Linked DNA regions of Aureispira sp. CCB-E. The main gene of each other region encodes a partner of the protein of the gene in region 2 in a complex. Links are inferred from orthologs where the notes say so. Each region holds a gene or a part of one and is shown on either strand. Other genes may lie near its edges.

Region 1 (15,524 bases), 3.6 Mb from region 2 along the record:
TTTACGTCCTGCTCCAAGTCATCTACTTTTTTGTAAACATCTACTTCAAAATGATTGTTAACGGTAGCCACTATCTTTTGAGTACGACTGCTATTTTTAAAATGCTCTGGTTGCTCTTTTTCATAACCTGCTAGCAAGGCTTCATAATCTTTATAGTTAGGAGTAAAATTGTCATTACTATAATCCGAACCTAAAGCAACCCATCTATTGTACTCTTCTAAACGGTCAATGTATTGAGATTTATTAGAATAATTGGCAAGGTCGTCCATACATTGCTTTTTCAAAAGAGGATAGTCTTCATTAAATTGTTTTAAATAAGCTCTATCTTTTTCTGCAGGATCTTGGTTTAAGATATCTAAATTCTCTTTCGCTTTACTCAAGTAATTTAATATTTTACTTTGTGATTTCTCATCGGGACTTATTTTCCAAGAAGCATCCTCCATTGCACTTTTGGCATATCTTATATTATCCCTTACCTTGCTATACGTTTCATAGCTCGGTAGTTCTGAGCGACGTGTTGGAGCACCTTCAGAAGTCCTCCCTGTACTAGAACTAGAAGTGGTGCTTTGAGTTGTGGACGATTTTTTATTTGATTCGGAAGACGTTGAGTTAGAGTTGGAGGGTTTGGATTTTGAAGGAGCCGTTATTTTAGGTTTTTTGATTTTTATTTTCCCAAATTGGGCAAAAGAGTAATTGGTACAACTTAACAATAGAACGCCAATGATAATAGTAATCTTCATTTACTTTAGTTTTTTTTAATAATGTTTTCTTTGTGTTAAAATTAATGTATTTGAATACTCTAAAGTTAAACGCCCCTTCTTTCAAAAGAAAGGTAAAGTTTGTTTGCCTTTAAGATATTTACCCAACAAACAAACGACCTAAAAAACTAATTATCAACAAACTAAAACTAATAAGTAGAATATTTTTACAAGCATTTTTTAAAAGAAAACTTCATTACTGAGTATTTGCAAAAATGTATCTTTACTGGCAGGAGAACTAGAAGCAGTATTGCAATATTGTAGCACATCATCAAATTCCTGAACAATGGCTTGCCCTTGGGGCTTCACATTCTTGTTAGGAACAGGACTTTGCTTATTGGAAGCCAATACATTTTCATTGCGATTCTCTTTTGGACGAGCCTCTTTGTAGATGACTTTGATTAATGTGTCTGCTGGTAACTCTTTGACTTTTGTAATATATTCTTTAACAAAAACGGTATCTCGCAAATGTTCCTCTGCAACAATAATAGTTTGGTTTTGTTGGGCTGTTCCCAAGCCTCGTACAAAGAAAAAAACAAAAATCAAAGCAGCAGCAGCCTGCCACGCAGGTATTTTGTACGCCAATAAAGCAGCTATGATTCCTTTGGAAGGTTGCGTTTCTTTAGATTTTTTAGCTTTCAAAGCCGCCAAAGCCCTGTTAGGATGAGGAGGGGCAGGTTGAATTTGAGCCGATTCTAGTTCCCAAAAATCTTGGCTAGCCAAAATAATGCTTCGCTCATAATCATAGGCTTCCGAAGACATTTGCTCCAATACAAAAGCTTGTTCTGCTGCATTTAATTCATCAAATGCTTTTTGTTCTAATAAATTATATATTTCCATTTTTATTTAATCTTTTGTCAAAAGGCTTGCTCTAAATGGAGCCAATCTCTTTCCTAATAATTTTGTGGCACTACTCAATCTAGATTTAACCGTCCCCAAAGGACAATTCATCACCAGTGCAATTTCTTGAAGACTCAAGCCTTCTCTGTATTTTAAAACAAACGCTTCTTTGTATACATAAGCCAACTCGTCTAATGCTACGTTTAATTGCGCTTGAAAAATTCCCGTATTCAACTCCACAGACGCTTGAGTCGTTGTCAATTTGGGTGCCTTTTCTAACTCTAAAAAGCCTCCTTTTTGCGCTCTAAAATAATTCTTACAACTATTCGCAGCTACAGTAAAAATCCAAGTTTTAAAATTTCGTGTTACATCAAATTTTTCGGGAGTTTCCACTATTTTTAAGAACACATCTTGCAATAAGTCCTGTGCTTTTGCCTCATCTTGCCGCAACATCTTGTACATAAAATACAAAATTCGCTGACTGTATCGCTGATACAGTTCATTAAACGCCCATTCTGCCCCTTCTTGAACATGTCGCATTAAATCCTCGTCCGATTTGTTTTTTATTCTTTCCATAATAAAAAAAATAGGCTGTTCTGGTTCGTTAAAGAACAACCTAAATTAAAGCGAATTCATTATTTTTGGGCTAGTTTTTCATAATAGTTCAACTGTTTTTTTATGGCTTCTTCTTGCTGACACCCTTTGCTTATACTCAAAACAATCTTTTTAATTTTAGCTTGCTTGCGAACATCCTCTACTAAAATATAATGTTTGTATAATAACATTAATCCTGGAACATAGAGCAAATTATAACGATCCACAGCACTAGGAAAAACTTCATTGTGGAAGGTACAAACTAGATGATCTAATAAAATATGGTTCTCAAAATTATTAATCAAATAAGAAGTTGTGCTAATTTCCTCATCGCAATAAAACATTGCCAATCCTACATTAAATAACTTATCACTCAGACCTAAAGCAGCATGATTCCCAGCGATACCCGTATAAAGAGGACGTTCTCCTTTATGCTCAATAATGTGATCTACAATCATCTTTATTCCTGTAATTTCTTCTTCAATTTCAGGAATACGCAACTCTTTAAACAAAGCTTTTCGATAATCCTCTAAAAAAATCAAACTACTATTGATAACCGTCACATCTTTTCGTACTCCTTCTGCATACTGCAAGACTAACGAGGGGTACGTATCATTGTCTCCAAACGTAATTAAAATAGCATTCTTTTGAGTACTCATTAACATATTATAATTCCAATTTAAGAGTGTTGGCGACAAATCGCTACTAGCTTTCCAATTTTTGCATACTTCTTCTAACTTCTCTTTATTTCGATTGGTTTCATAATACGTAACCAACTCATCATATACATCAGGACGAGTAGCATCTAATTTATAAGCTTCGAAAATATGCTCAATTCCCTTCGATTTATCCATTTCATCATAACCTTGAATGTAATGATACTCATAGGTTCCTTTTATCGGCACTTTCATTTCGGTTACAATTGCCTTCATTCTTTGAATCCACTTTTCTCTTGTTCCTTGATCGGGTGCTAATATCTTAGCCATTCGCGCTGCTGTGTAATAACTCAACCAACCATCTGCATGTTTCGGATTTTTCGTTAGTTCTTTTTTCCACAATTCATGTTGTTCAACATACCAATCGTATTCATATTGCACCTTAACAATAGAATGTACTTTTTGGGGTTGAACGGTTTGAGCTTCCGCAAATATGATAAAGCTTAAACATAAGGTCATTACAAGAATTCTATTTTTCATTTTTCTGCATTTTTAGTTTTTATATTTATCCGTTATACCCCGCCCAAAATCAAAGGTTCGCAGAAGGTGAAAATTTTTCAAAAAAAAAATAGAAATCCAGCTAGGCATTGCTTCCATAGCTAAATTTCTATTCTCATTTAAATAAGATCTTAAGTTGCAACTATTATAATGTATACTTGCCTATGTGGTCAATCAAATCTCCACCCAAATAAAGCACACCATCTTGTTCTTCAATAGAGCTTGCTTCAGGTACTCGTTTGCCAGAAGTATCGTAATAGGTTTTTAATATTTCTCCCGTAGGGCTTAAATGCATCACAATGCCATAAGCCTGCATAGCTGGTTTCATAAAGTCGGGCAAGCCAAAAACAAGTTTTTTCAACCAAACACTAGGCTGCAAATTGTCTAAATCATCATTTCGGCAAGAGCTAAAACCCAACCAGAAACTACCGTCTGCTCTTCTAGAAATGCCATTGGGCAAACCAGGTAAATTGTCAATAAAGGTATCTATTGTTCCTTTTTTAGAACCTTTTAACCAATAACGCAATACCCTATATTTTGTCAAATCTACCATCAAGACAAATTCATCATTTTTAGAAACAGCTACGCCATTACCAAAAAAAGAACTATCAATCAGCGTTTCAACAGCCTTTGTTCTTGGGTCATAACAAAATAAACCACCATCTGGGCGTGCCTCTAAAACGATTTTAAGTGCATTTGACATACTAAAGGAATATTTAGAAGAAGTGCTAGAAAAATAAATTTTCCCATCATTAGCAATATCAACATCATTGGGAATTAAGAACGAGCGACCATACTCATCTTCTTGAGCCAATACCGTAATTGTTCCTTTAGGATCAACAGAAATTAATCCTCTTTTTTGATCGCACGCAATCAAATTTCCTTCGGCATCAAAATGCAAACCTGCCACCCATTTTTCGGTATCGCAAAAAACAGAAAGGGTTCCATTTTTATCAATTTTGACAATAGCTCCTTGGTTAAAATCATTTTTTTTGTGCACCCCACAATACAAATTACCTGCTTTATCAATCGCAATATCTTCGGGACCGTACCATCCCTTTAAATCAATCCATTCTGTTTTTTGTAATAATTCATTGGTTTTTAAAACGCCTTCTAATTTTGGTTTTTGCGGAGGCACCCAAGCAATAGGATCAATACGAGTCGATTTAATGGTAGTTGATACAATAAAAACTAATAATACGGTTACAACTAGGTACTTTGTTATCCTTTTAACTGTCATTTTTTTGTGTTTAATAATTTAATAAAACACAAAAGAGCAGCAATCAGAAAAAAGATACCTTAACAAATGTTAGGAACGAACAATTTCCCTGCGAATTCTGCTCAATGACTCAGGAGCAATACCTAAAAAACTAGCAATTTGATACAATGGAATGCCTTGGATAATTTTGGGATGGCTTGTTTCTATAAAATCTAGATAGCGTTGTTTGGCCGTTTTTGTTTGCATCAACATTGTTCTATCCAAGATGCAAAGATAGTTTTGCTCTGCCAAAATACGCCCAAATCGTTCAAAATTAGGAAATTGCTCATACAATTGATATAAAGCTTCATAAGACAAACTATAAGTTGCACAATTTTCGACCGCTTCTAAACATTCCAAAGACGGTTGTTGTCGCAAGAAACTAGAAAATACCGTCATTAACGCACCATCACAGGCAAAATAAGTATTAATTTCTTTACCGTCTTCCAAGTAATAAGAACGCATCAATCCAGAGTCTATAAAATAAATGTGTTGTGCAACCATTTCCTCTCGCACAACCAAAGACTTTGCATTAAATTCTTTATAAACCAAGTAACGCTGAAAAGTTGCCCATTCCTGCTCTGATATATTCAAATGTGTTGTCAATAAATCTTTTATATATTCCATAGTTCATCTGCCTTCGGCATTTTAAAAATGTTAGCATATTTTTGATTAGTAGTTCGTTGATTAGTTCGCTACGCTCATGAGGGCGCAAGCTTAGTTGTTTACTTTTTTCACCAAAAAGATAAAAAAGCACATTTATATTAGTTTGATAATCAAAATTTTAACACAAAACGCAACAAAGATACAACTTACTGATTATCAAACTAATAAAGTTTTTCAACGAACTATTGTTTGATAGTAAAAACAATATACTATAAACGAACAAAAGCCCCTTCTACAAAAGTAGTAGAAGAGGCTCCAATTATTTTGTCAAGGTACAACCTTGTCAACTTCTATTTATTAAGCGTTGGTGTTCTCTAACAACCCAAAAGTAGCTTTTACTTCGTCTACTCGATCCAATTTTTCCCAAGTAAATGTTTCGTACTCTTTACCATTTACAGTAACCAAACCTGGTGTACGTCCCATGTGACCATACGCAGCTGTTTCAGAATAGATAGGATTTCTTAATCCCAAGTTGCGAACGATTGCTGCTGGACGCAAGTCCCATAATTTTGCAATTTTTGCAGCAATTTCTCCATCATTCATATCAACTTGAGCCGTACCATAAGTATCAACAAACAAACCTACAGGCTCTGCAACACCAATTGCATATGCTACTTGTACCAAACATTGTTTAGCCAAACCAGCAGCAACAATATTTTTAGCAATATGACGAGTAGCATAAGCAGCAGAACGGTCTACTTTTGAAGAATCTTTACCAGAAAAAGCACCACCACCGTGAGCACCTTTACCACCGTAAGTATCTACAATAATTTTACGTCCTGTCAAACCAGTATCACCGTGTGGTCCACCAATAACGAACTTACCAGTAGGATTGATATGGTAAATAATATTGTCGTCAAACAAAGCTTGTACACGTGCAGGTAGTTGAGCCACAACATTAGGAATCAATATATTGATAATGTCTTCTTTGATTTTTGCCAACATCTCTGTATCATCTGCAAAATCATCGTGTTGAGTAGACAATACAATTGTGTTAACACGTATTGGTTGGTGATCGTCACCATACTCAATTGTTACTTGAGATTTAGCATCTGGACGCAAGTAAGGAATTTGCTTCCCTTCTCTACGCAATTTTGCCAACTCTCTTAATAATCTATGCGATAAATCTAATGCCAAAGGCATATAATTATCGGTCTCATCTGTTGCATAACCAAACATCATTCCTTGGTCACCAGCTCCTTGCTCGTCTTCTGATTTTCCAACATCTACTCCTTGAGCTATATCTGCAGATTGCTCATGGATAGCAGAAAGTACTCCACATGAATTTGCGTCAAATTGGTATTCTGATTTTGTATATCCGATTTTACGGATTGTATCGCGTACAACTTTTTGTACATCAACATAAGCCTTAGAGCGAACTTCACCACCTACAACCACCTGACCTGTAGTGACAAATGTTTCACAAGCTACTTTTGATAATGGGTCTTGAGCTAAAAAAGCGTCAATAATAGCATCTGAAATTTGGTCAGCTACTTTGTCTGGGTGTCCTTCCGAAACTGATTCGGACGTAAAAAAATATGGCATAACTAAGATTTTTTAATGTCTTGTATTTAAATTCCAAGCAAAGATAGTTAAATAATACACACTAAAAAACAACTGCATTCTAAAAAGCTATTTTGCTAAAAAAACCAGCTCAAGATCGAGCATATATTAACCTATGCAAACAAAATCAAACCAAGTTAAATTTTTAAAAATACAAAATACACAAAATATAATTTCATTTATTCTAAAAATTAAAAAAGATAAAAAACAAACTATTAAATAGAGCTTTTCTTTATCTAAGCAATTTATCAAATAAGTATTTTGCTTACGCTATTCGAATTAAACGCCTCAAACGCAATAAATAAGCCTTATGCTGAGCCAGTGTCTCTATATTCCCTTCAAAACTTTGAATATTTTTCAAATTAGGAAAACTTAGCTTAGCTTTCGACAGAGAATAGGAACAAATCAAATTGGGGTAATTATATCCCAAAATTAAGCTTTGTAAAGTATCTGTTTTTACTTTTTTTAGACCAATTTTTTTCGCCGTTCGTTCATTAATAATATAGCTGGTTCCTCGAACTTTTAAATTCCCTTCTCCTAAATTTTCGTATTCTTCAATCAAATTTAATAAGCCATCCAAATAAGATTTGACAATGAACTTTGTTCTTTGTTGCCCAGTCAATGTTCGATCCAAAACATAATAGTAATCGAACAAAGTGCCTCCATGAATAGTAATGATTCCATTTTTTTCTCGTTCTGTCAAAAACAAAGGGGAACGATAAACCAACACTCCTTTTTTGACTAAAGATGGCGTGTCAAAAAAAGGGGCAATAATGGACAATGTAATCATTACAAATAACAAAGACAATAAGGGACAACTAAGTGTCCAAAACAAAAAGAATAAAGCCAAATTGAATAAAATTGCTGTAATTGCTATTTTTATTTGTATTTGTTGCTGTTCTTTTTCCGTTTTTAAGTAAAATCGATGTTTCAAATTGGATCATAATAAATAGTTGCTAGAATCATATTCGCTTGCTTTCTTGTTCTTTATTCAAACAATAAAAACGACATACCAAGCTTTGCCTAGCTCAGTCAAAAGGAGCTAAATAATTAGCAAACTACTAAATAAAAGTATGTGAATAGCGATATGAAATAAGCAATCGTTCAGAAAAAATGATACTTTTGCAACAATGCATTTAGTTTTGAGTTCAATATAAGAATAAATTCACTTTGGTTAGTAGTTAGCTACGCTGCTAGCTATTATTTGGTGCAACGTTACTTTTAAAATAAATCAATATACGCCTTGAATCTTGAATTTTTAATTGCCAAACGAGTTGGAACTGCAACAAAAAAATCTTTTTCTAGAGCAATTTTGCGCCTAGCAGTTGTTGCTATTGCCTTAAGCATGGTTGTCATGATTTTGGCAACAGCTATTGTTTCAGGTTTTAAAAATACAATTAGTGAAAAAATATTTGGCTTTTGGGGGCACATTCACATTACTAGTAGTTACTCTCCTTCTAGCTATTCGTTTGAAAGCAGCCCTATTAATCAAAATCAAGATTTCTACCCTAGTGTCGATACAATCAGAAAGGTATTGCACAAAGTACCTGAAACAGATATTATAAACTCAATTGGCTTAAACAGCTACAACCCTAACCTTTACATTGGGTTATCACTCATGCTACTGGCATTGCTTTTTTCTTTTGCGCCCCAATTCTTAAAAAAGCGAATCCGCCTAAGTTATCGTTTATTTGTAGCTTTTCTGCTAACACTTGCCAGCATAGCCTTGCTGGTTACGCAAGAGTATCAAATCGTCCAAAAAGATGTCATTCACGAAACAGAAGGTGGTATTCGACACATCCAACTGTATATTCATAAAGAAGGCATTATCAAAACAAAAGACCAAATTGAGGGTATTGTTTTACGAGGAGTCGGAGCCGACTATGATTGGGATTTTTTAAAACAATACATCAAAGAAGGAGATATTTTAGACACCCAGTCAGAAGATGCTAGCAATGGCATTCTCATTTCTGAAACAACTGCTAATCGTCTAAAATTAAACTTGGGCGATAAGTTTTTGATTTATTTTGTTCAAGAAGGTAATTCCCTTGGGCGAAAGTTTACAGTGGTGGGCATCTACAAAACTGGATTGGAAGAATACGACCGCCGCTTTGCATTGGTTGATGTTCGAAAATTACAACAACTCAACAACTGGCGACCTTTCCGAAGTTATCCTGTTGAATTAAATTTAGATGAGGAACAGTTTATTCTAAAAGGCTTAACGGCTGGAACTGCCCCAACTGATTTAGGGTGGAAGTATGTCCAAGAGCACTGGAATAAAGGCAATCAATTGAACTTTGAAGATCCTAATTTTATGGGAGCTGTTATTCCTCATGAAGTTGCTCGACTCAAAGGAATTGATGTGGGAGATTCCTTGAAGCTAAAATATACCGATACAGGAGGTGACACGCACATGTTCAACTATACAGTCAGTGGTATTTATCAGGGTCCCGAAGATGCTAGAGTGCAAAAAACTGTTTTTGTCAATTGGCAATCTATCAACAACTTGAACCAAGTACTCCCTGCACAAGTTTCTGGATTCGAAATCTTTGTAGACAACATTAAAGATTTGGATGCACTCGGCGATTATACCAATTACGTTGTACTTATGGGCGCAGATCAATACGCCAATACCATCAAGGAAATTCAACCCAATATCTTTGACTGGCTAAGTTTGACCGATATGAACGAGCGAATCATCCTATTATTGATGATCTTGGTTTCAATTATTAATATGACAACCTCTTTAATGATTCTTATTTTAGAACGAACCAATATGATTGGTATTTTAAAGGCATTGGGAACTCCTAATTGGTCTATCCGAAAAGTTTTTCTTTACAATGCAGCTTACATCATCGGCTATGGTTTATTTTGGGGGAATCTTATTGGTATTGGGCTTTGTTTACTGCAAATGCAATTTGGCATCATGACACTTCCCGAAGATTTGTACTATGTATCGGTTGTCCCTATTGAATTTAATTGGCTAACTATTTTAGCTTTAAATATTGGCACCATGTTAATTACATTGGCAGTACTCATTATTCCATCTTGGTTGGTTTCTAAAATTGATCCTGTAAAAGCCATTCGATTTAGCTAAAGTCTACAACTATTAGTACTTCGTGGATTTTTTTTGCAAAAAACTAAAACATCCACAAAGTAATGCAACTATCACAATCCATTTCACTTATATTTTTTAGAATACGCAGACGTGTTCAAAATCTAAAAAATTCTTTGGTCTATTCTGTCTAGAAAATTCTTCTAAGACAGACTTTTCTAATTGGCGTACACCTTATTCCCAATAAGGCTCCTTTTTTCCCTACAGTGTTAAAGCATTGTCCCCATATCAATCATAATTTTGTTTTTCTATCTCCTTAGTGCAAAAAAAGTGAGTTGGACTAAAAAAAGCAGAAACGATTAAATATCAAATATTTAAAAAAATAAAATTTTATAAAAGCCTACATATAGCCCCTTTTTTAGGACAATATAAAATTAATTTATCCTCTATTATTCTCTTCGAGGACTCATATTTGCAATCCCTTTCCACGTCAATTAAAAATTCAATAAGTTGTCTTGTTAAGCACAAGTCGATGTATTCCCTCGCCTCTTTTAAAACCGAACAGATGAACACATCACTTGCTCTATCAGACTTCTTTTTTATCAAACCACAGTCCACTAAAGTTATCTGTCAACTGACAGTAGATGAACTTGCATTTATCTTTGGGCTAACTAATTAAAATACTATGAAAACAAATTATTGTTTACGCTTTCAAAAACTATTATTCCTTTGTTTGTTCCTTCTTACGATGGGACAAATTGCCCAAGCAACTCATGCTGTTGGAGCCGACTTAACGTATACTTGTGTTGGCAACAATACTTACGAAATAACCTTAAGGTTTTATAGAGACTGCGGAGGCGTTGCAGCTCCAAGCAGTCCATCAGTTACTATAGCTGGCAATTCAGGATGTTCATCTGTTAGTTCATCTCTAACGCTTTCCTCTGTCAGTTCACAAGAAGTTTCACAAGTTTGCGCTGGCACACAAACCACCTGCGCAGGAGGTTCCGTCCAAGGGACTCAGGAGTTTATCTATCAAGGTCAAATTCAACTACCAACAGGTTGTGATAGCTATACAATTAGCTTTACAGAATGCAACCGAAACTCAAGTATTACCAATCTAAATGCTAATAATGCTTGTATTTATATAGAAACGGTCATCAATACCGCTTTGGCTCCTTGTAATAACTCTCCACAATTTAATAATTTACCTGTACTCTATAGCTGTCAAGGTCAAATTAGCCAGTTTAACCACGGTTTTTTTGATCAAGATGGCGATTCTTTAGTATTTTCTTTAATCAATCCCAAAACAACAAATGGAGCAAACATTTCATTTGTGAGTGGTCTAAGTGCTACTACTCCATTGCGCTTGCAATCGGGAACTACCTTTCAGTTTAATAGTACTAATGGGCAAATGACCTTTACTCCACAAGCCAATTTAGGTCAAGTAGCTGTTATTTCAGTAAGAATTGATGAGTATAGAAATGGGCTTAAAATTGGTTCTCTAATTCGAGATTTACAAATGATTATTTCTGCCAATTGCTCTAGTTTACCTCCTGTTTCTGGCGCTATTACTCCAAGTTCTGGAACCGTTACAGGCAACTTAATTGCATCTTGTGGAGGAGCACCTTTAGTCATTGACTTTAGCGTATCTGATCCAGATGCCAACGATATTCTTACAGCCACGAGCGACATTAGTTCTGTAATCAATGGAGCAACAACTTCTGTAACAGGCACCAACCCTATTACCATCCAACTAATTATACCAACCGCTTCCATCCCTTCAGGGAATTATCCATTTACCATTACAGTAAATGATGGTGCTTGTCCTACTCCTAATGTTCAAATTATTGGTTATAATCTGCAAATTACCAATCCCTCTCCTACGGTTACCATCAATGCTAGTGCTACGACAATTTGTTCTAGCGAATCGGTTACATTAACTGCCAATGGGGCAAGTACTTATTCTTGGAATAATAACATAAACAACGGCGTTCCCTTTTCTCCCACCAACAGTGGAACCTACACTGTCATCGGAACAGCCAGCAATGGATGTACAGATACCGCTGACATTAATATTACCGTTAATCCAAGCCCTACGGTTAGCATCAATGCGACAGCAACTACACTCTGCCAAGGAGATTCTGTCACGCTTTCTGGCACGGGTGCCATCAGTTACAGTTGGAACAATAATATTTCTGACGGCGTTGCCTTTTCGCCTAGTGCAACTGATAATTATAGCGTTACAGGTACTGCTAGTAATGGGTGCACCAATACGAGCCAATTAACAGTCGTTGTCAATCCATTACCAACAGTAGTTGCCAATGCCTCCTCTACCGTTATCTGTCAAGGAGAAGCATTAACCTTAACAGGCTCTGGTGCCGCTAACTATGTTTGGGACAATGGTGTTGTTGATGGGGTTTCTTTTACTCCTACTAGTAATGCCACTTATTCTGTAACAGGAACCGATAATAATGGTTGTGCTAATACAGATCAGGTAACTGTTAATTTTGTCAACACTGCTCCACCCGTTGCCACCAATAGCGCCAACTCCAATCAAATCTGTCAAGGAACCAATACCCTTCTTACAGGAACGGTGAATAGTGCCAATGGAGAAACAATTGCTTGGTATTACAACAATACACTAATACCTGGAGCTAATAGCAGTACCTATACAGCTCATCAAGCAGGCGACTATTATAACGTGGTTACCAATACTGATGGTTGTACTACGCAATCATCAACAGAAAGCATTACTTTCTTCCCTCAAGAGCAAGCTATTTTTGCTACTTCTGCCGCTAATTTCTGTGGGGGAACGGGTACCATTACCTTAACTGCCAATACTATTGCTGGTGGCAGTTATACTTGGCTTAATAACAACAGCCCTATTTCGGGACAAACGCAAGCTACTTTAGACATTACAACTGTTGGTAATTATCAATTGGTTATCACTAGTTCAAATGGATGCTTAGATACTTCAGCCGTATTTTCGCCAATCAACGCTGCTTATCCACAAATCAATCTTACAGCCCCTAGTAATAGTTATTGTGCTGGTTCTAACTTAACACTAAACGCTAACTTAGATCCAGGAGCGACCTATACTTGGATATTAGATGGTAATAATATTACTACTCCAACGCTAGAAGACAATACAATTAGCATTAACAATAGTGGTATTTATACTGTTGAAGTAACGAATGCTTTGGGCTGTACCGCAACGTCTAATGCCTTAACCATTACAGAAGCACCGCTGCCGACTGCAACAATCAACGCTGCATCTACTAGCTTCTGCGTCGGAGGTTCTACAGAAATTTCTGCCAACTACATTGCAGGAGCTACGTACGAATGGTTTTTAAATGGCAACTCTCTAGGCGCAGCTACAATTGGAGACACGACATGGACTGCTAGCAGCTCTGGTAATTATACCCTTGAAATCAACGATGGCTGCATCAATACATCAAATGCGATCAACCTAACTAGTGTTGCTGTACCTGCTGCGGCTGGTACGATATCAGGATATAGTAACTTGTGTTTTGGAGAAAGTGAAACGTATTCTATTAACAATGTAAATGGTGCCACTTATTACGTATGGACCATTAGCCCTGCTGGTGCTGCAACAATTAGTCAAGGTCAAGGTACCAATACCATTACTCTCAACAGTACCCATGTTGATTTTCAACTTACCGTAGTTCCTACGAACTATTGTGGTGCGGGTACAGCTTCTAATAAAAACATTGATTTAAGCAATGGCTTTGGTTGTCCTGATGTTGCTTTCGCTGCCGATGTAACCAATCCTTGTGAAGGCGATCCTGTTGTGTTCACCAATCACAGTAGTTCCAATTTAGGTTTTGGCTTGAGTCCATTTTGGGACTTTGGAGCAGGAGCATCTCCTGCAACAGCAACTGGTAATGGTCCTCATTCGGTTACTTATGCTACCCCTGGTCTAAAAACCGTTACCTTAGAATATAGAGATCAATTTGGGTTTGCCTTTGATAGCAAGACTAGCGTTGACTACATCAATGTAACCGCCTTCTCTTCTTGTGGCGTTGCTGTTTCTAACATTCAAAATAAAGCCAATATTTCTGTTTATCCTAATCCAACAACAGGAAATGTATCTTTAGATTTGGGGCACATTCCAACGGAAGCAACCATTCAAATTACAAGTGTTCATGGGCAAATATTGCACACTTTAAAGGTAACACAACAACAATACTTAGATTTATCTTTGGAGGGATACCCTTCTGGTTTGTATTTGGTTTCTATTAAGATGGATGCTTCTACAGCCATATTAAAGGTAATAAAAGAGTAATGTCTTGTCACAATAGTTAGCGACATAGCTACTATGTGCTTGTTAAAACACCAACTATTGTTAAACTCTTACGGCAGCTTGCTACACGATGGCAAGCTGTCTTTTTTTGTCTCTAATCCATGCTTATTTTCCATAGAATGATAGCTTCCCCGACTTTATTCCAAGACAATTTTGCAAGCTTTCTAAAATTGTTGTATGTTGTTTTTTGTTATAGCAATATCAAGTTTACCATTTCATAAAAAGGACACTGTTTAGCAAATCACGGGTCATTATAAACACACTAACAAATCGTGCATTCAAAAACACAACTCATACAATACTTCAGGCAGTTCCCTAACACCCAACTAGTTGGGCATTTTTTAAAATTGCTACGATTTGCCTTTGAACAGCTTCAGATCAAGGAAGATGCCTCTAATTTATTGTGTTCTATTCACAGTGACAATACTGCGCTTTATGTACAACTCAACAACTGCCCTATTCTTATTCACAAAGTAAGAGATAGAAAACACTACATAGAACTGCTTTGTCTAGCCAAAGATCAAGACTCTTTACCCAATAGCCAAAATTTTCAAGCTAGCAAACAGAAAATTGATAAAATGCGTACGGGAATGGCTCGTTTTCAGTTATCCAAACCTGTTTTGACCAATCAAGTAATTATTGCAATTTGGTTACAAGCACTTCAGCTTTTGGCGCAGCAACCTCGCAAAAAAACAACGCATCAAAAGTCTAATAATCTATGGATTTATCGAGCTGCTATGAATATGTTTGTTTACAATGAGCTACTTAAAGATGTAGACAATAAGGATAAGTACTTGACCATTCTTCCCAAGGCCATTCAACAGTTGCTAAAAGAAGATTTGGATATTATAAAGGTCCAACAAGCTAATGTTTTTTGGTTTCAGAAAGCTCAAGAAGTTTTAAAAGCATTCCAAGATATTGAATTATCGCCCAGTATTTACCAACAATTTTTAGAAGACTATCAACTATTTGAAGGACGTTACGACAGCTTTGTTCAATCTGTTCAAAATAAAAAGCCTTATGCTGATTTTGCTTTATTAATAGGAAAACTAATTGCTTATATAGATGAAAAAGCAGCGGCCAAACAAGAGTGGAATGATTATTCAGACAAACGCTGTGTTGCCTATACTGGTATTCGACAAAACTTGTGGATTCAACAATTAACACAATACAAACAGGCTGGCAATGACTTAGATGCGATTCGCACTACAAATATCAAAGACGCCTTACTCTACTTAATTCATCCAGAGGA
Region 2 (15,580 bases):
AATTTGTTCCATTCTGATGACAAAAACCAAGCCTCTCCTGTCAAAATAACACAAGCCGAGTCTAACAAACTGCACAAATATGACAGAACGACACAAATATAGACTTGGCACAAGACATGATTATAGTGTGCTATAACTTTTAATCTTATTAATCTAAATAAAACAAAACATTTATTATGAGACCAATTAATGATAGAGTCTTGGTAAAACCTGCAGCAGCAGAAGAAACAACTAAAGGTGGTATCATTATACCAGATACTGCTAAAGAAAAGCCACAACGTGGAACTGTGATAGCTGTTGGACCTGGTAAAGAAGACCGAGCAATGACTGTAAAGGTAAACGATGTTGTACTTTATGGCAAATATGCAGGTCAAGAGGTTTCTCACCAAGGAGAAGATTTCTTGATTATGAAAGAAGATGACATCCTTTTGATTCTAGATTAATGCCTCTCGAATCACTTTATAATTTAACATTCAATTATTTCATTACTTCGTAATAACGTCATCAAATTGCTTATCAGCTAAATTATTAACACCCAAAACTTAAAACTGATAATCCATTTGATATTTATTTTACAATTTTGATTTAAGTTCAAAATTATCAACGAAGTATTATTCTTTAAATAAAAAAACTTCATATAAAAATGGCTAAAAATATTAGCTTCAGCACAGACGCTCGCAACAAATTACAAGAAGGAGTAAATGCTCTTGCAGATGCCGTAAAAGTAACTTTGGGACCTAAAGGTCGTAACGTTGTTCTTCAAAAAAGCTTTGGCGCACCACACATCACTAAAGATGGTGTTTCTGTTGCTAGAGAAATCGAATTGGAGGATCCTATTGCCAACATGGGCGCTCAAATGGTAAAAGAGGTAGCTGCTAAAACTGCTGATTTGGCAGGAGACGGTACGACTACAGCTACTGTTTTGGCTCAAGCTATTGTTAATGCTGGATTAAAAAGTGTTGCTGCGGGTGCCAACCCAATGGATTTGAAACGTGGTATTGACAAAGCTGTCAATAAAGTAATCGAGCACTTAAAAGAAAGTTCTGAGATTATTGGTAGTGATATTGAAAAAATCAAACAAGTAGCTACTATTTCTGCTAATGGTGATGCTGAAATTGGATCATTGATCGCAGAAGCAATGGAAGCTGTAACGATCAACGGTGTTATCACAGTAGAAGAGGCAAAAGGTCGTGAAACTTATGTAGAAAAAGTAATTGGTATGCAATTCGATAGAGGCTATTTGTCTCCTTACTTTGTTACCAATCCTGAGTCAATGGATGTAGAATTTGAAAGTCCATATATCTTGATTCACGATAAAAAAATATCTAACATTCAATCTATTGTTCCTGTTCTTGAAAAAGCACATCAAGCAGGTCGCCCATTGTTGATTATCGCAGAAGATGTAGATAGCCAAGCATTGAGCACATTGGTTGTTAACCGTTTGCGTTTGGGCTTAAAAGTAGCTGCTGTTAAAGCTCCTGGTTTTGGTGATCGTCGCAAAGCAATGCTTCAAGATATTGCAATCCTAACAGGTGGTACTCTAATTGCAGAAGAAACAGGACATAGCTTAGAAGCTGTCGAGTTGGAGCACTTAGGAAGCTGTGAGCGTGTCACAATCGACAAAGACAATACGATTATTGTAAATGGTATTGGTGCAAAAGAAAAAGTAGATTCTCGCATTGCAGAGATTACCAACCAAATTAAAACAACTTCTTCTGATTACGATAAAGAAAAGCTTCAAGAGCGTTTGGCTAAATTGTCAGGTGGTGTTGCTGTTCTTTATGTTGGTGCTTCTACTGAAGTAGAGATGAAAGAAAAGAAAGACCGTGTAGACGATGCATTACATGCTACTCGTGCGGCTGTTGAAGAAGGTATTGTTGCAGGTGGTGGTGTTGCGATGGTTCGTGCCATCAAAACATTGGAAAGCTTTAGTGGTGCTAATGATGATGAAAATACTGGTATCAACATTGTACGTATGTCTCTAGAATTACCACTAAGAACAATCGTTAACAATGCAGGATTAGAAGGTTCTGTTGTTGTCATGAAAGTTCGTGAAGGAGAAGGTTCTTTTGGTTTCAATGCTCGTACAGAAAAATTTGAAGACTTGAAAGAAGCTGGTGTTATTGATCCTACTAAAGTATCTCGTGTAGCGATCGAAAATGCAGGTTCTATTGCTAGCTTGATTTTAACGACAGAGTGTGTTGTTAATGATATCCCTTCTGAAAATGCTGCTCCTGCTGGAATGCCAGGTGGGATGCCAGGTGGAATGCCAGGAATGATGTAAAATTGATTTCTTCGGAAATTCATTTAAAATATGCCCTTTCAGCTCTGCTGAAGGGGCTTTTTTTTGTATTGTGTTGTTCTTTCTAATTAGTCATTATTGTTTTTGCTTGTATATCTCAAAAATTAATTGTAATTTGATTTGATTTTTTCTATCAATGCATATCCCCGTTATGTCCAACTTACTGTTACACACACTATAAAAACCATTATTAATATGAATTTCATTGAGGAACTTGGTCAATTGCAAAAAGATATTGCAAAGTATTTAACCATTCACAACAACCCCCATGACACATCCAAACATGATCCTTATGCCAAAAAGCTAATTGCAGCGAATCCTGTTTTAGAAAAAGCAGCTCCCCCTCCTCCCCGAAAGACAATTAATAACTCGGTAGGTAAAAATGGCAAAAACGAATACAATGATGTTAAACTTGTACAAGAACTATTAGGCATCAAAGCCGATGGACATGCAGGACCTAAAACCAATTTAGCCATACGAAAATTTCAACGTAGCTTAGGTTTCAAAAAAACAGATGGTCGCATTGATCCCAAGGGAATTACTTGGCAAAACTTGAGTAAGAGAATTACTTCTAACCCTTCTGAAGAAACTACAACAGATACTGATTCCAATACAGCTCTAGCATCTAAAGCAACCGAAATTAAAGCTTCAGTTGGTAAAAAAGGAACCAATCAACTGGACGATGTTATCCTCGTTCAACAGTTACTGAAGTTAACACCAGATGGTAAATGTGGTCTTAAAACAATCCGTGCCATCAAAGAATTTCAACAAAGTATTGGTCTCCCAAAACCTGATGGTCGAATTGATCCCAATGGTTTTACTTGGAAAAAGTTAAATGCTCAATCCGTACCACCAGACCAAACAACCTCTGGCTCTGCTAAGTCATTAACAGGCTCTGTTGGAAAGAATGGAGACAACCACGTTAATGATGTGAAATTAGTACAACAATTATTGCACGAAAAAGGAGCTCATCTCGATATTGATGGCGATGCTGGTCCTGGAACTATTGAAGCGATTGAAGCTTTTCAAGCTAAACTAGGTGTCGCTAATCCTGATGGTCGAGTTGATCCTAATGGTTTTACTTGGAAAGAATTAAATAAAGTAACTCCTCATGACAATCCTCATGATGAAAAAATGGTTGTTACGACAGGTGATGCTCCACTTCCAGAAGAATTAAGTGTTACCAGTAAAATAAAAAAATCTGTTGGACACAAAGGTACAAACCTTCCAGAAGATGTTCTTCTTGTCAGAAAACTATTGATTAAATTTAATTACAACTTAAAAGAGGATACCACTGTAGATATTCCTCTAGTAAGTGCTATCAAACGATTCCAAAAGGAGTTTGTGGGTAGCTCTAAACCTGATGGCCGCATTGATGCCAATGGCAAAACATGGAATACACTATTAGGCATCGGTCGTATCAGAGGAGGGATCTATGATGTTGCTAAAAAATATGGTATTGAGGTAGCGGTTATCTTAGCAATTCAGGCTGTAGAATCTGGGGGGAATGGATTTTTGCCCGATGGACGTCCTAAGATTTTGTTTGAAGGGCATATCTTTTGGCGAGAACTAAAAAAAGCAGGCAAGAATCCTGCTGCTCTCCAAAAAGGCAACGAGAATATCATTTATCCAAAATGGGTAAAAACAAACTATAAATGGAACGAGAGAGAATATGACCGCCTAGAATTGGCTAAGAAAATTGATAAAACGGCTGCTCTAAAATCTACTTCTTGGGGAGAGTTCCAAATCATGGGCTTTAATTATGCTAGTGCTGGCTACTCAAATGTGGAGTCATTTGTAGAAGCAATGTACCAACCTGGTATTAATCAATTGGGTGGTTTAATGGGATTCTTGAAAGATAACAACTTAATTAGACACGTTCAAGGTCCGTCTAAAAATTGGGCTGCTTTAGCTAAAGGTTACAATGGGCCTGCTTATGCCAAAAATAAATACGACATAAAACTAGCCAATGCTTACAAACGTTTTTCTCAAATCGTTTAAATTGCTCTCTTAAAAAATTCAAAGCCTGCCTAAATCTTTAATGATATTAGGCGGGCTTTAGTTAGTAACTAACAAGTCACTAAACTCCTTCTTTCCTTAGTCAATTAGGAACTCTACTTCGTTTCTTCATCTTTAATTACTTCAAATATGCCTTTATTATTTTTACTCTGTATTTTAATTATTTCCTGTAATAACAAGAGTAATACATCTTCCCCTCCTACAGCATTGCCAACAGCAACTAAAACACCTGTCGTTTTGACTATTGATTCATTTGTTTTGGATAATCATAGTATCCTTAGTCAAGCAACAACCGACTTTAATGCGGATGGATTTGAGGATGCTGTTCTTATTTTGAAAAAAAACAAAGAAGAAGAAACATCTGACTATGCCAACAACAAACCAACATTGCGCCCTTTATTACTTTTGGCAGCAGACTCCACGGGTTCCTTCCATCTCATTGCAAGAAATGACAAAGCTGTCTATTGCGTTGACTGTGGAGGGCAAATGGGAGATCCTTTTAGTGCCTTAATAGCACATGAACAATATGTCTCTATACAGCATTATGGAGGTAGTCAAAACCGTTGGGCTAGACACCTTACCTTCAAATATGACCGTGAAAAAAAGCAGTGGTTTCTTTATAAAGATGCGGAAGAAACATTCAATGCCTCAACGCCTGTAGATACGTCAAACTTATCTGATAAAAATTATTTTAATACGCCTTTGGACTCTTTTAATATTTATCAATAAAATTAAGAACAAATTTCTTTAAATGCAGCTTGAATGGTCGGATATTCAAATTGAAATCCTTCTTCTTCTAAACGTTTGGAGACAACTTTTCGACTTTTAAGCACCAACTCCGTTTGAGTTTGTAAAAATACAGCGCCAATCTCCAACAACGTTTTGGGGATAGGAAGTCCCCACGAACGCCCCAGCTGTTGACGCAATTCTTTCATGAAGGACTTGTTTGTTACAGGATTTGGGGCAGCACAATTAATCACTCCATCAATATGCGCTTGTTCAATTAAAAATTCTACCACACGACTAAAATCATATAGATGCACCCAACTAATAAACTGATTGCCACCTCCTTGGGTTCCTCCTAACCAGAACTTGGAAAGATTTATTAAATATTCCATGGCTCCTCCTGGCTCTTTTCCTATAACAATAGCTGTTCGAAGTGCAATTCTTCGCACCGAATCAACTGGTGCTGCTCTAAACTCTTTTTCCCAAGCCTTACAGATATTCATAGAAAAATCGGTTCCAATCGTTCCATTGTACTCATCGTTGGCAGGTGCCTGCCCTCTCGTATCTTCATAAATCGTAGCAGAGCTAGAGTTAATCCATACTTTTGGTTTTGTTTGAGCTTGTGCAATGGCTTCTCCTAAAATTCTTGTAGAATTTATTCGAGAATCTAAAATCTGTTTTCTGTTAAGCGCATTGTAACGACAATTAACTGTCCGACCAGCCATATTTACAACGACATCAGCTCCATCTATTACCTTTGTCCAATCTCCCAATGTCTTTCCATCCCATTGTTCAAATTGAATACGTCCTATAGCTGCTTTTTTTTGACGAGAGAGCACACACACGTCCCAACCTTTAGCATCAAAATGTCGTGCTAATTCCAAACCTAAAAAACCAGATCCTCCAGGTATAATTAATTGGGGCATTTGTTAGACTTTATCGTTTACAAAAAAACTACTAATCAACAACTTCAATAGTTGGCTGCGCTGCTACTACAACTTAATAGTCGATTATAAATATTGTGGTAATAAATTTTCGTCATTAATCATCGCCAGTAATTTAAGCAGGTTTTCACGCGGTTTAATGCCTTGTTTGATCGCCAATTCAATTTCTTGTTTGATCAATTTTTTCTTTCCCTTTTCAAATAACAAACGTACCAAAACATATAGTTTTATCTCATCGTTGAGACAATAATAATGTTTTTTATAAAACTGGATAGCTTTGGAATAATCAGAAAAATTGGCATGCAAACGATAAATCAATTCTACCAAGTTGTTGTGTCTCTGTTCTTGTTCGTATTCTTCTTCTTCTGTCCATTTTTGCTCAATTGGACTATCACTTCGATTAAACCCATTTGTTTGTAATAAATGAGTAGCCACTTCGAGAGCTTTTTTATAGTTCCGTTCTGTTTTGATGCTCTTAACAAACTGAATAATCAAATCAGAATACAACGTGTATGTATTTAAGGGATTTTCGATGATTAGAGAAATACCTTTGTTAAGCATCTGTTCGTCGTCTCCTATATTTTGCAGTAATTTCAGAATATTCTTATAAAAAACGACTTGTTTAACTCCGATAGATTGAAAAGCATCGTAAGCAGAAAAATACTCGTAAACACAAGATTCACAAATAATTTGATACAATTGGGTCAACAACTCTGCTTGTTTAGGAAAGTTTAACTCTGTTCTATTTTTCTTTGTCAACGCTTTGCCCCAACGCTTTACTTTAGACCGCCATGCTAAGCGTTCTTTCCGAACAATTGTTTTATTGGGATATAGGTAATCTTGGTTTCGAACATCAATGATAAATTGATTGATTTGCTGCTCTAATTCTGCGAGAGAGATGGAAACAATAGGTTTCTTGTTTTTTTTACGCCCCGATGTCTCTATATAGTCATCCAAAGCCATCACTTCCTTTTGTGCTTTAGGTATCAGTTTATAAAATTCAATAGACAAATTCAATAATTTATCCTTGGGCATTTTAGATAAAATATCTCTCAATTCTTTTACTTTCATTACCTATGGTTTGAAGAATAATACAAAGAGTTTTGGGGGTAAACACTACAATCTATTCGCATTTAAGATAAACCTAAAAAAGCAAAAAAGGTTTAAAATTTCACCATTTTTTTTCAATCTTTCTATAAAAATTTGAAGCTCAATATTAAAGTATCTTGACATTTAATTCTAAACATAGCTTTCACAATGCAAGCAGTCCAAAGTTTTGCTCTAAATCCATTTCTTTGGGCTAAAAAAAATAGCAGCACCAATTAATTGATAGTACTGCTATTTTATTCACTTAACCTAAGCTACGCCATGCAACTATTCTTTTATAAACTTTTGAGCTACACGTTCCTTATTATCAAATTCAATAGAAAGTAAGTACAAACCTGCTGGCAGCTGTGCTACTTCATTAATTTCTAGCAATTGATACGACTGTATATCTGCTGTAAAATTATGTAATACATTGCCACTCGCTGCTGTAATTGTGATTTGTGCGGATGTTACTCCGATAGGCAAAGTATTAAATCGAACTTGTAGTTCGTTTTGTACAGGATTTGGATATATAGACACATCCATGTATTCGTCTCTAGTAGAACGCCCTTCAACTGCTTTGATTTGTGAGTAGGTCGTTGTTCCATCAAAGTCTACTTGTCTCAAACGGTAATAAGACACCCCTGTAAAACTATTTTCATCCAAAAGCTGATAATTGGTAACAGAAGTAGTCTGCCCTTTTCCATCTACAAATGTTACAGATTTGAATTCACTTTCAGTCTCTAACATACGTTCGATAAAGAACCCTTGATTATTAATCTCCGTCTCTGTGACCCAATTTAATGCCACCTTATCTGCATTCAGACGTTTTGCCTCAAACTTTGTCAATTCTACGGGTAGATCGGATGTTCCACCAACATTGGCAATCACGAGTTGTGAAAATGAGTTGACATTGTTTGTAGCATTATACCTTACACTTGCATTCGTTCCTGATGTTGCATTATTGGCACCACCTAGAGTAGCTCCCCAAGTAGCTCCAAAAGCATTATCTGAACGTTTAAACAATTGCAAAGGTGAATTGCCTTGCGGTTCTGCTGCATCAGCCGCAGAAATATAACTCATTCGACCAAATGTTAAATCAATCAAAGGATCAAAAGAGGCATTAGAACCATAGTTATTCACCACAAAATACTCATCATCGACATCTCCTCCAATAGTTTCCCAGCCATGTGGTTTTTCAGTTTCTAATCGAGAAACAACAATCTCTCCATTAGGTGTATTGGCATCAAACTGTATGGTAATATCAGTATTCGGCAAATTGTACACTCCTGGTCCTGGAATAAGAATACGATCAAATGCACCTCCTGCTACTGCTACCTCTGAAGGAACATAAGAGGCTCCTGTCATATTTACAGTTGTACCATCATTTGTTCCTACACCATCTTTTACTCCACCAGCTGTTCCTATAGGGTCATCTGTGTTAAACTGATAATAAGAAACTAATCCAATTTCACTACCTTTTAGGGTTAAATGGCGATTTTCACGAAGTTCTTCTTGCGTACGAGCAACATTCCATATACGTACTTCGTCGATACTTCCTTGATAATTTTCACCAGAAGAAGGCAAAGCAATTGTTCCAATTCTAAGGTTTTGATCGGTTGTATTTAAGTTCGTAGCTGTTGGTACAGCCAAATCTAAGACCCCATCTACATAAAAACGCATGGTTGTTCCATCATAAGTAATGGCAACATGATGCCATGCTCCATCATTAATAACAGTCGTACCATTGTAATCATTAAGTTCTCCTACAAAGCCCAATACATTACCACGAACCGCCATACTATTTCTTTGATTATTGCTTCTTCTTCCCCAACTAACAATATTCCCCAAACCTAACTGGGTAGTTTTAATCCAAGCCTCTATTGTTCTAGGAGCATTTCCTGTTGGCAAGTTGGTAGCCGTAGCAGAGTGATCTATAAAATTCGTACCATCAAACTCGTACATATTACCACGTACATCTGAAACTAGAATTTCGGACTCCCGTACGACCATAAACTGTCCTGTTAAACTTATTTTTCCAAACGTTACCGAATTATTAGTTACAGTATTTGCAACTGCAATTTTAGTCCATGCTCCACCAGAATTCATAGGGCGATAATACAAACCATATTTTGCAGGATTCAAACTAATAAATGTATTTGGGGCAAAATTAAACGTATAATCTACGACCAAGTTAGAAGTATTATTCGATCGGTTCACCGTCCACATTGGATTTTGAATCAAATTAGTGGCATTCACCCCTACAATACTATTTGGGATAAACGCTTGATAAGTAACAGTGATCTCTTCTGTTGCAGAATGCTGAAAGAATCTCATGGTAGCATTAGCCGCTACAAAAGTCTGGGTACTTACTCCCGAAGGAACGTTAATCGTTTGGCTATTGGAACTTCTCAAAGCATCGTTTCCAACATTGACATCCGATGCTGCCCAATCTGTAGCTGGATCCATATTCGTTAATGTCCCAGTATTTCCATTCCCTGTTTTATCGGCTAAGGTAGCAGAGCCTACTCCATCATTCATTTGATAATAAGTCAACAAACCGTTTGCACAAGCATCCAAAGTTAAATGCATATTTTCACGGATTTCATTTGCACTACGTGTCGTTGTCCAGATACGAACTTCATCCAGTTGCCCCGAAAATTCTCTGTCCAAATTATTAGCGTCAAAACCTCTCCCCAATACCATGTTAGAGAAGCTCGCAGGCCAGTTCGCATTGACACTATTGACCACCTCTATTCCATTTAGATAAACAATAACTCTACCATTCGTTTGATCTCCAACAATAGCAATGTGGTGCCATTCATCAGGTAAATTACCGCCTAATGGTACAATCGTATATGGATTAAAAGTACCATTACCAGAAACCGAAACATAAAGCAATCCATTGGCAAAATTATTACTAAGCTCTAACCTTACGCCATCATCTGAAGTTCCTGCTCCAGGAAAAGCGGTATGGAATATATTCTCATAATTATTTAGACCATTTGGACGGAACCACGTTTCAATCGTCCAATCTGTAACATTTCCTAAATTACCAATAGCTACATAATCATCAATTCCATCAAAATCTAGCACATCGCCCCGAACAATATCCGCAGGAATAGCTGTGTTGTCCTCTACAACCATAAACTGTCCTGTCAAACTAATATCGCTAAAGGTAACTGATGTTCCACTAACGGTTGATGCTTTTCGTACCAATGTCCAAGCCCCATCACTCCCTGTTGGTCGATTATAAAGATTGAGTTGACAAATATCAACGGTTGTAATTGTTGCAACAGGGAAATTAAATGTTAAGTCCATCGTTTGAGTAGAAAAAGTTGTTGCTTTATCTATCGTCCACATTGGGTTTTGAATGATATTCGATCCCACAATACCTGTTGTTGCATTGGGGGTAAACCTGTGGTAAGTTACGGTAAAATCCTCTGGTACAGAATGTGCTGTAAAATCAATGCTCAAATTAGCTGTAGCAAAATTTTGCGTACTCACACCAGCTCCTACAGCAAGTGTTTGACTGTTAGAAACATTTCCTGCATCATTCCCTATATTAACTCCTGAATTGACCCAATCTGTCGCAGGGTCCATGTTTGTTAATGTACCAGTATTAGAGTTTCCAGAATGATCTGTCAAAGCACTTGAACCTGTTCCATCATTCATTTGATAATAAGCCACCAAGCCCGTTGGACAATCTTCTAAAGTTAGGTGCATATTTTCACGAACTTCTGTTGCCGTACGGGTAGTATTCCATATGCGAACTTCATCCAATAAGACATTGCTAAATCGTCCTAAAATATCTGTACCTATTCTCAAAATTCCATCATTGGTTGCCCCCATACTAGTGGCTGCTGTAAAAACAGAAGCACCATTCATATAAAAAGTCATTAACCCTGTTCCATTGTCATAAGCCCAACAAACATGCGTCCATTCATTGGCAGTAATAGCCGCAGAAGCATTAACGGCAGTTGTTCCATTATAAAAACCCATTGTGTTAGCAGGACTGTTGATGTAGGGTCTGTAGTTGGCATTGTCAGCTATTTCTGTTTTATCCAAAATAGTATGGAATCCAGTAGCTGCATTTCCTTTTATCAATACCCATGCTTCAAACGTAACATCTCCTGTTATGTCCAGAGAAGCATTATCAGCAACGCTCACCAAATCATCGGTACCATCAAAATCTAGTACATCGCCACGAACAAGATCTTTTGTAGGTGGTGTATACGTACCATTAAAAGGACTTCCCATATCTCCTGTTGTCGAAGTCATTACGTTGGGGTCGGCTGTTGCGTTATTATTTTCATAGCCTAATGTTCCCGTTGCAGGATCATTTCCTGTTCGATCTACTCCTGGACTAGCAGCAGATCCCCAGATTCTATTCGTAAAAGTTGGTGCTTCGGTATAATGTGCTGCAATTCCCGTTACATCATCATTTTGATAAGCAACAGACCAAATAACAATATCGTTATTGTCTTTTATAATAATTTCATCCGCACCATTTCCTAAAGTCAAACCGGCTACCTCAATTACATTCGCAGAAGGGCAACCATTCAACCACTGTGCTTCAAAAATTGCTTTATTTCTAGCTAGAATAACATAACCTCCTGCGGGAATAATAAAACTAGTCGTTGTAATAACATCATCGTCTACGCCTTCATCTTCAATTTCCCAATTCTGAATATCAATTGGAGTAGCTCCAAAGTTATGCAGCTCTACCCACTCATCTGTCAAATCATTGGCCAAAGGGTCGGCGATCCATTCTGTAATTGCAACGGATGGTAATATGCCCGTTCCACGTATTGCAAAACTATATGTTCCTTCGTCTGCATCATCATTATTGACAGTAACTGTTGCATTTCGCACCCCACCTGCTGATGGCGTAAATGTTGCTGTAAAAGTAGCTGTAGCCCCTGCTGCCACACTAGCAGGCAATGTAATTCCACCAATTACAAAGTCCCCTGCATCCGCTCCACTTACCACAATACTAGACACATTCAATACCCCTGTTCCTGCTACATTAGAAATGGTAAATGTTCTTACTGTATTTGCACCAGCATTAACGCTCCCAAAATCGGTATCGTCACCAACACTAGGTGTAATATCTCCATTGACAATAGACAAACCATTTCCTAATATATCTATCTCTGGGTTTGCAACGCCAGTACCTTGAACAGCGTATGCATACGTTCCTTCATCGGCATCATTGTTATTAATCGTTACCGTTGCATTCCGAACGCCAGCTGCTCCAGGCGTAAATGTTAGTGTAAATGTTGTAGTCGCTCCAGCAGCTATATTGGCTGGCAATGTAATACCGCTCACTGCAAAATCGCCTGCATTTGCTCCGCTCAAATTAATACTACTTACATCCAAGGCTGCAGTACCACCTGTGTTTGAAATAGTGAATGTTCGCGCTGTATTTCCTCCGACAGTAACGTTTCCAAAGTCCGTATCGTCGCCAGCACTAGGTGTCACGTCACCATCTACAATAGATAAACCATTTCCTAAGACATCTATTTCTGGTGCCCCCGAAGAAACTGTGCTTTGAACATTTCCTGAGAATGTTGTTATTGATGTATTTCCATTACCTCCACATATACCTAAATTATCAACCCAAGTCCCCAAGGTTAAATCTGGTGGATCAGGAAAAGAGGCTGTCGTATTGAAGTATAAAAGATTTGGGAAAGTGCCAGAACCATCATTGTCATATCTGATTTCCCACTGATTAAGTGTCACATTCCAAATTACTCTGTAGGCACAAGACATGCCGCAAAGAGAATTAGGAAATGGATTATTATAAGTATTTCTTATTGTTCCTCCATCATTAGTCGTTCCTGTTTGATTTAAGGTAAAAGGGTAAGGACCTGCTAAAGCCCCAGTGCACCCTGTATACTGAATCTGTCCACTTCCATAGTTCCAAAAACTACAAAGTAGTAATAGTGTAAATAAAATTTGCTTCATAACATTTAGTTTTAATTTGTGTTAATTTGTTGGTCTATAAGTGTCGTTGCTTAAGAGCTACTTTTAATAAGAATAAGGAACATTCCCAAAATGCTTTTTCAGAACAAATCAACAGAAAGGGTTGATGTCTGTTAAACAAAAAAAAAGTTGTTCTGTTCAAGTGATATTTAGCTACATTACTACTAAGTAGACCTGTCCTTTGGCTTTTGTGTGACTTAGACAGGGCTACTCAACAAGCTCAATTGGCAAAAAGCTTGGCTGGTAAAAACACAAAAAAAGCACCTTATACTACATTGGTTATTAAAGCTTAAAAAAGCTATAATTTCAAAAACATCTTACGAACAACCAATGTGGTACTATTTTCATATAAAATAAGGTTCAAACTAATGCCATAAACTTTAAGGCAATTCGTAAACATTCTGTACGCTCCAAGCTTCTGCTTTTGCAGCAAATTTTGGTTTTGTTTCTTTCCATATTTCACCAAAAAAATCAGAGTGTCGGTAATTATTCAAATCTTCCTCACTATCCCAATAACTATGAGAAAAAATAACATTGGGCTGGTGAATATCTTGAACAATTTGAAGATAGGTACAGCCTTCAAAATTTCGAATCCGTTCTTTTCGTTCGTCAACAGCTTTTAAAAAACCTTCTACATATTGTTCTTGAAAAGTCATTTTTACAAATCTAATAATCATTATATTTCTTATTTTTTAATTGTTTCGTATCCTTCAACCCATTCTAGGGCTTATAAAAAAGACATAACTCACTCTCTTTAAGTCTAAAGAACGCTAATTTTCATTATAAAAATAATAAAATGATTATAATAAAACTATAAGCTATGTATAAAATAACAACTTAAGCTTATACTTTTTATTTTTGAATATATGTCGAATACCGAGTATTGCCCTGCTTTTATCTATTAGGTACTATTTTTTTTAACTTTTGAGATGTTAATCCTTGCCATAAAATGGAATGGAACCCATGTGGTACCAAAAAGGAATAGTATAAACAAAAATAACGTGACTATACATCCAACTGGAACAACTTAATTATAGCCTATATAACGCGATTACTCAAAGAAATTGAGGGCAAAATTAAATCATCAATAACTTATTATTTATTTAGATTAGACACTTATCCACTTAGGAATAATTTTTGATAGCAAATCAGTGATTTTTTGAACTCAAAAAAAGCTGTAGTGATGCTTTGGCTACACTATGATAGTCCTTTATTACCTGGTTTAGAAACTGTCCTTATTCCATAGAATTGTTGGTATCTTTGAAGCCTGTCCTATTCCTTAAAGGTCTTAAATCAGTTTATGAGTGTGTCTATGAAGCTATTTTTTTGAGTTTTATTAAGTTGAAAATTATACATTTAATTTTGAATTGCTAGTTATTTTTTTGTACTTTCAATACCCCGGTTTTGGGCGCTAAAAGATGTAATAATGCAAAATTCCCCACGCTAGCATGCCAAACATTTTTTCTATATATTTAAGATATAGATTACCTTCTCTTTATGGAGAAAAACAAATAAGAAACTCTTTTCGAGTATGGAAACAGAAAATATAAGCTTGCACGATTCGCTGAAAAAATTCTTTGGTTTTAGCAAATTTAAAGGCACTCAACAGGAAGTTATAGAAAGTATCTTGAGTGGGCACGACACCTTTGTTATAATGCCTACTGGTGGTGGAAAATCATTGTGCTATCAACTTCCAGCATTGATGGTAGAGGGAACAGCGCTTGTTATCTCTCCATTGATTGCGTTAATGAAAAATCAAGTAGATTCTATCCGATCTTTTGCCGATTCAGATTCTATTGCACACTTTTTAAATTCTTCTTTGACACGCACACAAATCAAAGCGGTCAAAAAAGATATTACAGAAGGACGTACCAAATTATTATATGTTGCTCCTGAAACATTAACCAAGGAAGAAAACTTAACTTTCTTTGCCAATACCAATATTTCATTTATCGCTATTGATGAGGCGCATTGTATCTCAGAGTGGGGACATGATTTTCGTCCTGAGTATCGTCGCATTCGTTCGATGATTGAAACCATGGAAAAACAAATTCCTATTATTGCCCTAACAGCTACTGCTACTCCTAAGGTTCGCATGGATATTATCAAAACCCTTAGAATGAGCAATCACAACGAATTTGTCTCTTCTTTTAATCGTGACAATTTATACTACGAAGTCCGCCCGAAAGCAAAAAAAGAAGATGTTCTAAAAAATATTGTTCAATTTGTCAAAAGTATGAATGGCAAATCGGGAATCATTTATGTTCAAAGTAGAAAGGCAACAGAAGAAATTGCTCAACTACTTAATGTCAATGACATTAATGCTGCTCCTTATCACGCTGGTTTAGATGCCAAAGTAAGAAGTGATACGCAAGACGCTTTTTTGATGGAAAAAATTGACGTCATTTGTGCTACCATCGCTTTTGGAATGGGAATTGACAAACCTGATGTTCGATTTGTTGTCCATTATGACATTCCTAAAAGTATTGAAAATTATTATCAAGAAACAGGTCGT

The links.
Region 1: the proteins of groL (region 2) and metK are in contact, whole or in part, in a cryo-EM structure (PDB 8P4O), measured with the Escherichia coli proteins. The link is inferred for Aureispira sp. CCB-E from one-to-one orthologs.

Annotation. Positions count from the first base shown.
Region 1 is NZ_CP133671.1:5,368,468-5,383,991, forward strand. The notes cover bases 4,752-7,658. They hold metK (methionine adenosyltransferase), read right to left. Parts: upstream 6,876-7,658; coding sequence 5,628-6,875; downstream 4,752-5,627. Other genes in these bases: QP953_RS21050 (Crp/Fnr family transcriptional regulator), read right to left, coding at 4,752-5,291; QP953_RS21060 (hypothetical protein), read right to left, coding at 7,159-7,658. In the rest of the region: QP953_RS21025 (hypothetical protein), read right to left, coding at 1-740; QP953_RS21030 (hypothetical protein), read right to left, coding at 939-1,598; QP953_RS21035 (RNA polymerase sigma factor), read right to left, coding at 1,605-2,174; QP953_RS21040 (hypothetical protein), read right to left, coding at 2,234-3,388; QP953_RS21045 (SMP-30/gluconolactonase/LRE family protein), read right to left, coding at 3,552-4,646; more of QP953_RS21050, read right to left, coding at 4,716-4,751; more of QP953_RS21060, read right to left, coding at 7,659-7,827; QP953_RS21065 (FtsX-like permease family protein), read left to right, coding at 8,137-9,990; QP953_RS21070 (T9SS type A sorting domain-containing protein), read left to right, coding at 10,634-14,254; QP953_RS21075 (AAA family ATPase), read left to right, coding at 14,545-15,524. UniProt on the Escherichia coli protein: Catalyzes the formation of S-adenosylmethionine (AdoMet) from methionine and ATP.
Region 2 is NZ_CP133671.1:1,733,055-1,748,634, reverse strand. The notes cover bases 1-2,963. They hold groL (chaperonin GroEL), read left to right. Parts: upstream 1-643; coding sequence 644-2,284; downstream 2,285-2,963. Other genes in these bases: QP953_RS06720 (N-acetylmuramidase domain-containing protein), read left to right, coding at 2,498-2,963; groES (co-chaperone GroES), read left to right, coding at 177-443. In the rest of the region: more of QP953_RS06720, read left to right, coding at 2,964-4,303; QP953_RS06715 (hypothetical protein), read left to right, coding at 4,451-5,050; QP953_RS06710 (TIGR01777 family oxidoreductase), read right to left, coding at 5,053-5,973; QP953_RS06705 (hypothetical protein), read right to left, coding at 6,058-7,062; QP953_RS06700 (LamG-like jellyroll fold domain-containing protein), read right to left, coding at 7,366-13,047; QP953_RS06695 (putative quinol monooxygenase), read right to left, coding at 13,446-13,742; DNA helicase RecQ, read left to right, coding at 14,597-15,580.